2 linked regions of the Ancylobacter polymorphus genome follow. The protein of the gene in region 2 interacts with the protein of the main gene of each other region in a pairwise test. Links are inferred from orthologs where the notes say so. Each region holds a gene or a part of one and is shown on either strand. Other genes may lie near its edges.

What was found.
Region 1: the proteins of mobA (region 2) and K9D25_RS15065 interact in binary tests that used the Escherichia coli proteins (3 or more experiments, as listed by UniProt). The link is inferred for Ancylobacter polymorphus from one-to-one orthologs.

The regions. Positions count from the first base shown.
Region 1 is NZ_CP083239.1:3,193,051-3,196,304, reverse strand. The notes cover bases 38-2,981. They hold K9D25_RS15065 (molybdopterin molybdotransferase MoeA), read left to right. Parts: upstream 38-871; coding sequence 872-2,092; downstream 2,093-2,981. Other genes in these bases: K9D25_RS15055 (GntR family transcriptional regulator), read left to right, coding at 2,619-2,981; hpxZ (oxalurate catabolism protein HpxZ), read left to right, coding at 2,149-2,535; moaC (cyclic pyranopterin monophosphate synthase MoaC), read left to right, coding at 376-861; trpC (indole-3-glycerol phosphate synthase TrpC), read left to right, coding at 38-372. Also shown: more of trpC, read left to right, coding at 1-37; more of K9D25_RS15055, read left to right, coding at 2,982-3,254. UniProt on the Escherichia coli protein: Catalyzes the insertion of molybdate into adenylated molybdopterin with the concomitant release of AMP.
Region 2 is NZ_CP083239.1:3,395,362-3,398,552, reverse strand. What follows is about bases 218-3,098. They hold mobA (molybdenum cofactor guanylyltransferase MobA), read right to left. Parts: upstream 2,028-3,098; coding sequence 1,407-2,027; downstream 218-1,406. Other genes in these bases: recG (ATP-dependent DNA helicase RecG), read right to left, coding at 2,471-3,098; K9D25_RS16075 (YbaN family protein), read right to left, coding at 2,024-2,365; mobB (molybdopterin-guanine dinucleotide biosynthesis protein B), read left to right, coding at 886-1,422; K9D25_RS16090 (sulfurtransferase TusA family protein), read right to left, coding at 437-763; K9D25_RS16095 (alpha/beta hydrolase), read right to left, coding at 218-407. In the rest of the region: more of K9D25_RS16095, read right to left, coding at 1-217; more of recG, read right to left, coding at 3,099-3,191. UniProt on the Escherichia coli protein: Transfers a GMP moiety from GTP to Mo-molybdopterin (Mo-MPT) cofactor (Moco or molybdenum cofactor) to form Mo-molybdopterin guanine dinucleotide (Mo-MGD) cofactor.

The sequences.
Region 1 (3,254 bases), 200 kb from region 2 along the record:
GACGACGCGCTGGCACTCGACCTCGTGGAGACCGCCCACGGCCTCGGCATGGACGCGCTGGTCGAGGTGCATGACGACGCCGAGCTCGACCGGGCCTTGAGGCTGCCGGCGAAGCTGGTCGGCATCAACAACCGCAACCTGCGCACCTTCGAGGTGACGCTGGAAACCTCCGAGCGCCTCGCCCCGCGCATCCCGGCGGAGCGCATCATCGTCGGCGAGAGCGGCATCTTCACGCCGGACGATATCGCCCGGCTGGCGCAGGTGAACATCAGCACCATCCTTGTCGGCGAAAGCCTGATGCGGCAGGCGGATGTGGCGGCGGCGACGCGCGCCCTGCTCGCCCCCGCCCTGCCCGCGCGCGCGGCCGGCTGAGCGATGAGCGACACGCCCCGCCTGACCCATCTCGACGCCGCCGGCGCCGCTCATATGGTCGATGTCGCCGACAAAGCGGTGACCGACCGCGTGGCGGTGGCGGAGGGCCAAGTGACGATGCAGGCGGAAACGCTCGAGCTCATCCTCTCCGGCAACGCCAAGAAGGGCGACGTGATCGGCACGGCGCGGCTCGCCGGCATCATGGCGGCCAAGCGCACGCATGAGCTGATCCCGCTCTGCCACGCGCTGCTGCTGTCCAAGGTCGCGGTGGAGATCGAGCCTGCCCGCGCTTTGCCCGGTCTCGTCATCCGCGCCACCGTGCGCACCGCCGGCCAGACCGGAGTGGAGATGGAAGCGCTGACCGCCGTCACCGTCGCCGGCCTCACCATTTACGACATGGCCAAGGCGGTGGACCGGGGCATGCGGATCGAAAATGTCCGCCTGCTGGAAAAGGCCGGCGGGCGTTCCGGCCACTGGCAGGCCGACTGAGGAGAGAACCATGGCGCTGATGCCGGTCGAGGAGGCGCTGGCCCTCCTGCTCTCCACCGCCGGGCCGCTCGGCGCCGAGACCGTGTCGCTGGACGCCGCCGCCGGCCGGGTGCTGGCCGCGCCGGTGATCGCCCGCCGCACGACGCCGGGTGCCGATGTTTCCGCCATGGATGGCTACGCGCTGCGGGCGCAGGATGCCACCGACACCGGGGCAACGCTCACCGTCATCGGCGAATCCGCCGCCGGCCGCCCCTTTGCCGGCGCGGTGCTGCCGGGCACCACGGTGCGCATCTTCACCGGCGCCGTCCTGCCGCAGGGCGCCGACGCCATCGTCATCCAGGAAGACACGCGCCGTGCGGGCGACAGCGTCACGGTGACGGAAGCCGCGACCGCCGGCCGCCACATCCGTCGCGCCGGTGGCGACTTCGCCGCGGGCGAGACGCTGCTGCCGGCCGGCCACCGCCTGCGTGCGCGCGACCTCGCCCTTGTCGCCGCCGGCGATGTCGACATGGTATCCGTGGCGCGCCGCCCCCGTGTCGCGCTGCTCTCCACCGGCGACGAGCTGGTGCGGCCGGGTACAGGCGCGGGGGTGCATCAGGTGATCGTCTCCAATATCTACTCCGTCGCCGCCCTCGCCCGTGGCGCCGGGGCGGAGGTGATCGACCTCGGCATCCTCCCCGACCGCATGGACGCGACCGAGACCGGCGTGCGGGCCGCGCTCGATGGCGGCTTCGACGTGCTGGTGACGACGGGCGGCGCCTCTGTGGGGGACCACGACCTCATCGCCCCGGCGCTCACGGCGCAGGGGGTCGACCTCGCCGTGCACAAGATCGCGCTGCGGCCGGGCAAGCCGCTGATGTTCGGCCGTTCCGGCGCGACGCGCACGCAGGTTCTGGGGCTGCCGGGCAACCCGGTTTCCGCCCATGTCTGCGCGCTGCTGTTCCTCGTGCCGCTGATCAAGGCGCTGCAGGGGCTGGCGGTGCCGCCCCATCCCGCGCTGGAGCCGGCCCGGCTGGCCGGGGACGTGAAGGCAAACGAGCAGCGCATGGATTTCCAGCGAGCCGAAATCGTCGGCCATGCGGAAGGTGTGCCGCTGGTGCGGCCGCTGCCGGTGCAGGACAGTTCCATGCTGCGCAACCTCGCCCGCGCCGATGTGCTGCTGGTCCGCCGGCCCCACGCGCCGGCGGCCATGGCCGGGGAACCCTGCGAGATTCTGCGCCTGGAGGATTGACGCCGCCCCGCCACGCCTGTGTTCTCAACGCTTGGCTGGCGAAGGAGGGGCTGCGCATGGACATCGATCTTCCCGAGGTGGTGGCCGAAGTCCGCGCCGCCTTCGAGCGCTATGAGCGGGCGCTGGTGGCCAACGATGTCGCCGAACTCGACGCGCTGTTCTGGGATGATGCCCGCACCCTGCGCTATGGCGGGGGCGAGAATCTCTATGGCATCGCGGCGATCCGCGCCTTCCGCGCCGCCCGCTCGCCGGCCGGGCTGGAACGGACACTCGACGGCACGGTGATCACCACCTATGGCCGCGACATGGCGGTGGCCTCCACCCTGTTCCGGCGGGAGACCGCGCCGGGGCGGGTCGGCCGGCAGATGCAGACCTGGATGCGCACGCCGGAAGGGTGGAAAGTGGTGGCTGCCCATGTCAGCGTGATCGACGACCCTCTCTGAGCCCTTGGTGAAGCCCGGCGCGGCGGCTACACATGGGATGGCCGCCCGGCATTCGGGCGCGCCCGTCGGTTCTGTGTTCGCTCATGTCGGTGCTGCCTGTCCGCCTGCCGCTCGATCGGCCCACCTCCCCCTCCCGACCGGCGCCGGGCCGGCCGGGGCGCACGACGCGCGCGGAAGAGTTGCGCATGCAGCTTGCCGACGAAATCACCCGCGGCACGCTGCCTCCCGGTTCGGCGCTCGACGAGACCGCGCTCGCCGCCCGCTTCGGCGTGTCGCGCACCCCCGTGCGGGAGGCGCTGCGCGAACTCGTCGCCTCCGGCCTGGTCGACGCCCGCCCGCATCGCGGCGCCGTGGTGGCACGCCCGAGCGTCGCGCGGCTGCAGAACATGTTCGAGGTGATGGCCGAGCTGGAAGCGCTCTGCGCCGGCCTGTGCGCGCTCAAGATGACACCGCCCGAGCGACGGCAGCTGGAACAATTGCATGCCGAGATGGGCGAACTCATGCGGCTGGGGGATTTCGCCGCCTATCGCGAGGCCAATGAACTGTTCCACACCTCGGTCTATGCCGGCAGCCACAACGACTATCTGATCGAACTGACGCTCGGCACGCGCCGGCGCCTGTCCCCGTTCCGCCGCGCGCAGTTCCGCGCGCTCGGCCGCCTCGCGCTCTCGCATGCCGAGCACGACCGGGTGACGACGGCCATTCTGCGCGGCGACCGC
Region 2 (3,191 bases):
ACCGCGAGATCGACCGCAATCCCCTGAGATTGCAACGCGTTAGCGATATTTGTCACCGCGTTGGCGCCAAGCGAGTGGCCGATGAGAATCGTCGGCCCCTCATGGCCCTCAACCTCCCGCCGCTCGATCAGCGCGATCACCTGCTGCGCCTCGTCCCAGCCATAGAGCTCGGCATGGTAGCCCTGCGCCACCAGTTCCTGCGCCAGCGCGTCAAGTCCTTGCGAGAACACGCCAAATAGACCGCGCAGCAGATAGACATGGGTGTCGGCGCGCGACGGCAGCGGGGCGGCGGCGCTCTGGCCGTGATGCGGCGCCTGCGCCGAAGTGGCGTGACCAGTGAGTGCAGTGAGGTGGACAGTGAGGCCGACAAGGCCGGTAAGGGTGAACAGACGGCGCGTCAGCTTCATTGGCAAACCCCGTGGCGGAACCAGCGCCGCTAGATAGAAGTGACTCCGGCGGGATGACCATCCCCCTCGCGCGCAGCCGGCGTCTCATGCTTGCGAATTTGAAAGCTCAGCGTGTCGCCCTGCCGCTGCTGCGCCACCAGTTCATGGCCGTCCTGGCGCACGAGATGGGGAATGTCGATGGCGGCCATCGGGTCGGTACACTCAACGACGATCACGGCGCCCACTTGCGCGCGGGCCAGCGCCCGGCGCGTGTGCAGCGCCGGCAGCGGGCATTTCAACCCTTTGAGGTCGAGCCGGAGCGGGGGCTCGTCGGAAACGGCGGTGGCCATGATGCGCGGGTTACGCCGGGACGGCACCGAGGGCAAGCGCCTCCGCAGCCGGCGGCCCGGCGCAAGCGTGATGGGCCCACCCGCCTCGATGACTTGACGCGGGGGCTGCGAGGGCCGAAGTGCTGGGAAAAGGGCGCGGGGAGGCGACAATGCGGCTGATCGGATTCGCGGGGTGGAGCGGCGCGGGCAAGACGACGCTTCTGGCGCGGCTCATTCCCGTTCTGGTCGGGCGTGGGCACCGCGTCTCCACGGTGAAGCACGCGCACCATAATTTCGATGTCGACAAGCCGGGCAAGGATTCGCACACCCACCGCACCGTGGGCGCGAGCGAGGTGCTGATTTCCTCGGCCAATCGCTGGGCGCTGATGCATGAGCTGCGCGGCGCGCCGGAGCCGGACCTGCCGGAACTCGTCGCCCGCCTTTCGCCGGTGGATCTCGTGCTGGTGGAAGGCTTCAAGCAGGACCACCATCCCAAGATCGAGGTCCATCGCGCGGAACTCGGCAAGCCGTTCCTTTATCCCGACGATCCGTTCATCCTCGGCCTCGCCTCCGACCACGCGGTGCCCGGCTGCCCGCGCCCGGTGATCGACCTCGACGATATCGAGGCCATCGCCGATTTCGCCGACCAGCACGCCGCCCCGGTCGATTCCATCGCCTGGCGCCCGTCGGCTCACAGCGCGGGATAGGCGGCGAGCAGGCGCTCGGCGGCGAGAAGGTCGTCGGGCGTGTTGAGGTTGTGGAACGGGTCGAGCGGCGTAGCCGGCCATTCCACCGGCACGGCGCCGACTTCACGCACCCAACGCATCATCCGCCGCTCGTCTTCCTCCACCAGCAGGCGGCGCAGCGCCGCGCGGGCCGCCACCGGCCACAGCCCGACCACCGGGTGCTCGCGCCAGCCGGAGGTCGCATAGGCCGCCCCCGCTTCCCCGGCAGCGGCGGCAAGACGCGCGGCGAGGTCATGGGGCAGGAACGGGCAGTCGCTCGGCACGGTGAGCAGGTGGCGCGCGCCCGGCAGTTCGCGCGCGACATGGTCGAGCCCGGCGAGCAGGCCGGCGAGCGGGCCGGGTTGGCCCGGCAATGTGTCCGCCACCACAGGCAGATCCAGCCCGAAGCGCGCCGCCGGACCATTGGCGTTGAGCAGAAGCGGCGACACCTGCGGCGCCAGCCGGGCGGCGATGCGCGCCAGCACCGTCTCGCCGCCGAGCCGCTTCAGCCCCTTGTCGCCCCCGCCCATGCGGCGCGACAGGCCGCCGGCGAGGATCAGCCCGGCGGGTGGCGCCGCTTCGCTCATGCGGTCGGCCGGGTGAGCAGATAGGCGCTGGTGCCGACGAAGATCGCGCCAATGATCGCCAGAACCGGCACGGAAAGGCCGATGACGACCAGCAGCACGAAGCTGCCGGCCATGCTGCCGGTGGCGACAAGTTGCGCCCAGCGCGGCACCACGCCATTCGCCCGCCACGCCACCACGGAGGGGCCGAGGCGCGGATGGGTGAGCAGCCAGCGCTCGAAGCGCGGTGAGGAACGGGTGAACAGCCATGCCGCGAGAATGAGGAACACCGTGCCGGGCATGACCGGCGTGACGAGCCCGACAATGCCCAGCCCGACGCAGACCCAGGCGAGGGCAAACATTGCCCAGCGCACAGGTGCCGCAAGGGAAGACGTTTTCCGCTCAGGCTCTGTCATGCAGGGGTGCATCATCGCATCGCCAAGTCGTTGGAGCTCGTCCTCTCGTCATTACCCCGCGCTGAGCAGCTTCACCGCCACGTCGCGCTCGAACACATGTAGCAACAGCCGCAGGGCCGCGCCACGCGGGCCGCGAAGATCAGAATCGTTCTTGACGATCTCCAGCGCCTCGGCCCGCGCCGCGACGAGAAGATCGCCATGCACCTCAAGCCGCGCCAGCTTGAAGCCGGGAAAGCCGCTCTGCCGTGTGCCGAGCACGTCGCCCTCGCCGCGCAGCTTCAGATCCTGCTCGGCGAGGAAGAACCCGTCCTCGGAGGAGCGTAGCGCTTCCAGCCGTTGGCGGGCGATCTCCCCCAGCGGGCGGCGGTAGAGCAGCACGCAGGTGGAGGCTTCCGAACCGCGCCCGACCCGGCCGCGCAGCTGATGAAGCTGCGCGAGGCCGAAACGTTCCGCATGTTCGATCACGATGATGCTGGCCTCGGGCACATCGACGCCCACCTCGACCACGGTGGTGGCGACGAGGAGCTGTGTTTCCCCAGCGGCGAAAGCGGCCATGGCGGCGTCTTTCTCCGCCCCCTTCATCTTGCCGTGGACGAGGCCGACACGGGCGCCAAAATGTGCCGCGAGATCGGCAAAGCGGGCCTCGGCGGCGGCGAGGTCGGAGGTTTCCGATTCCTCGACTAGCGGGCAGATCCAGTAGGCGCGGCGTCCTTCCGCCAGCGCGCGGCCGAGCCGGGCAACAATCTCGTCAATCCGGTCGGAGGGGATGGCG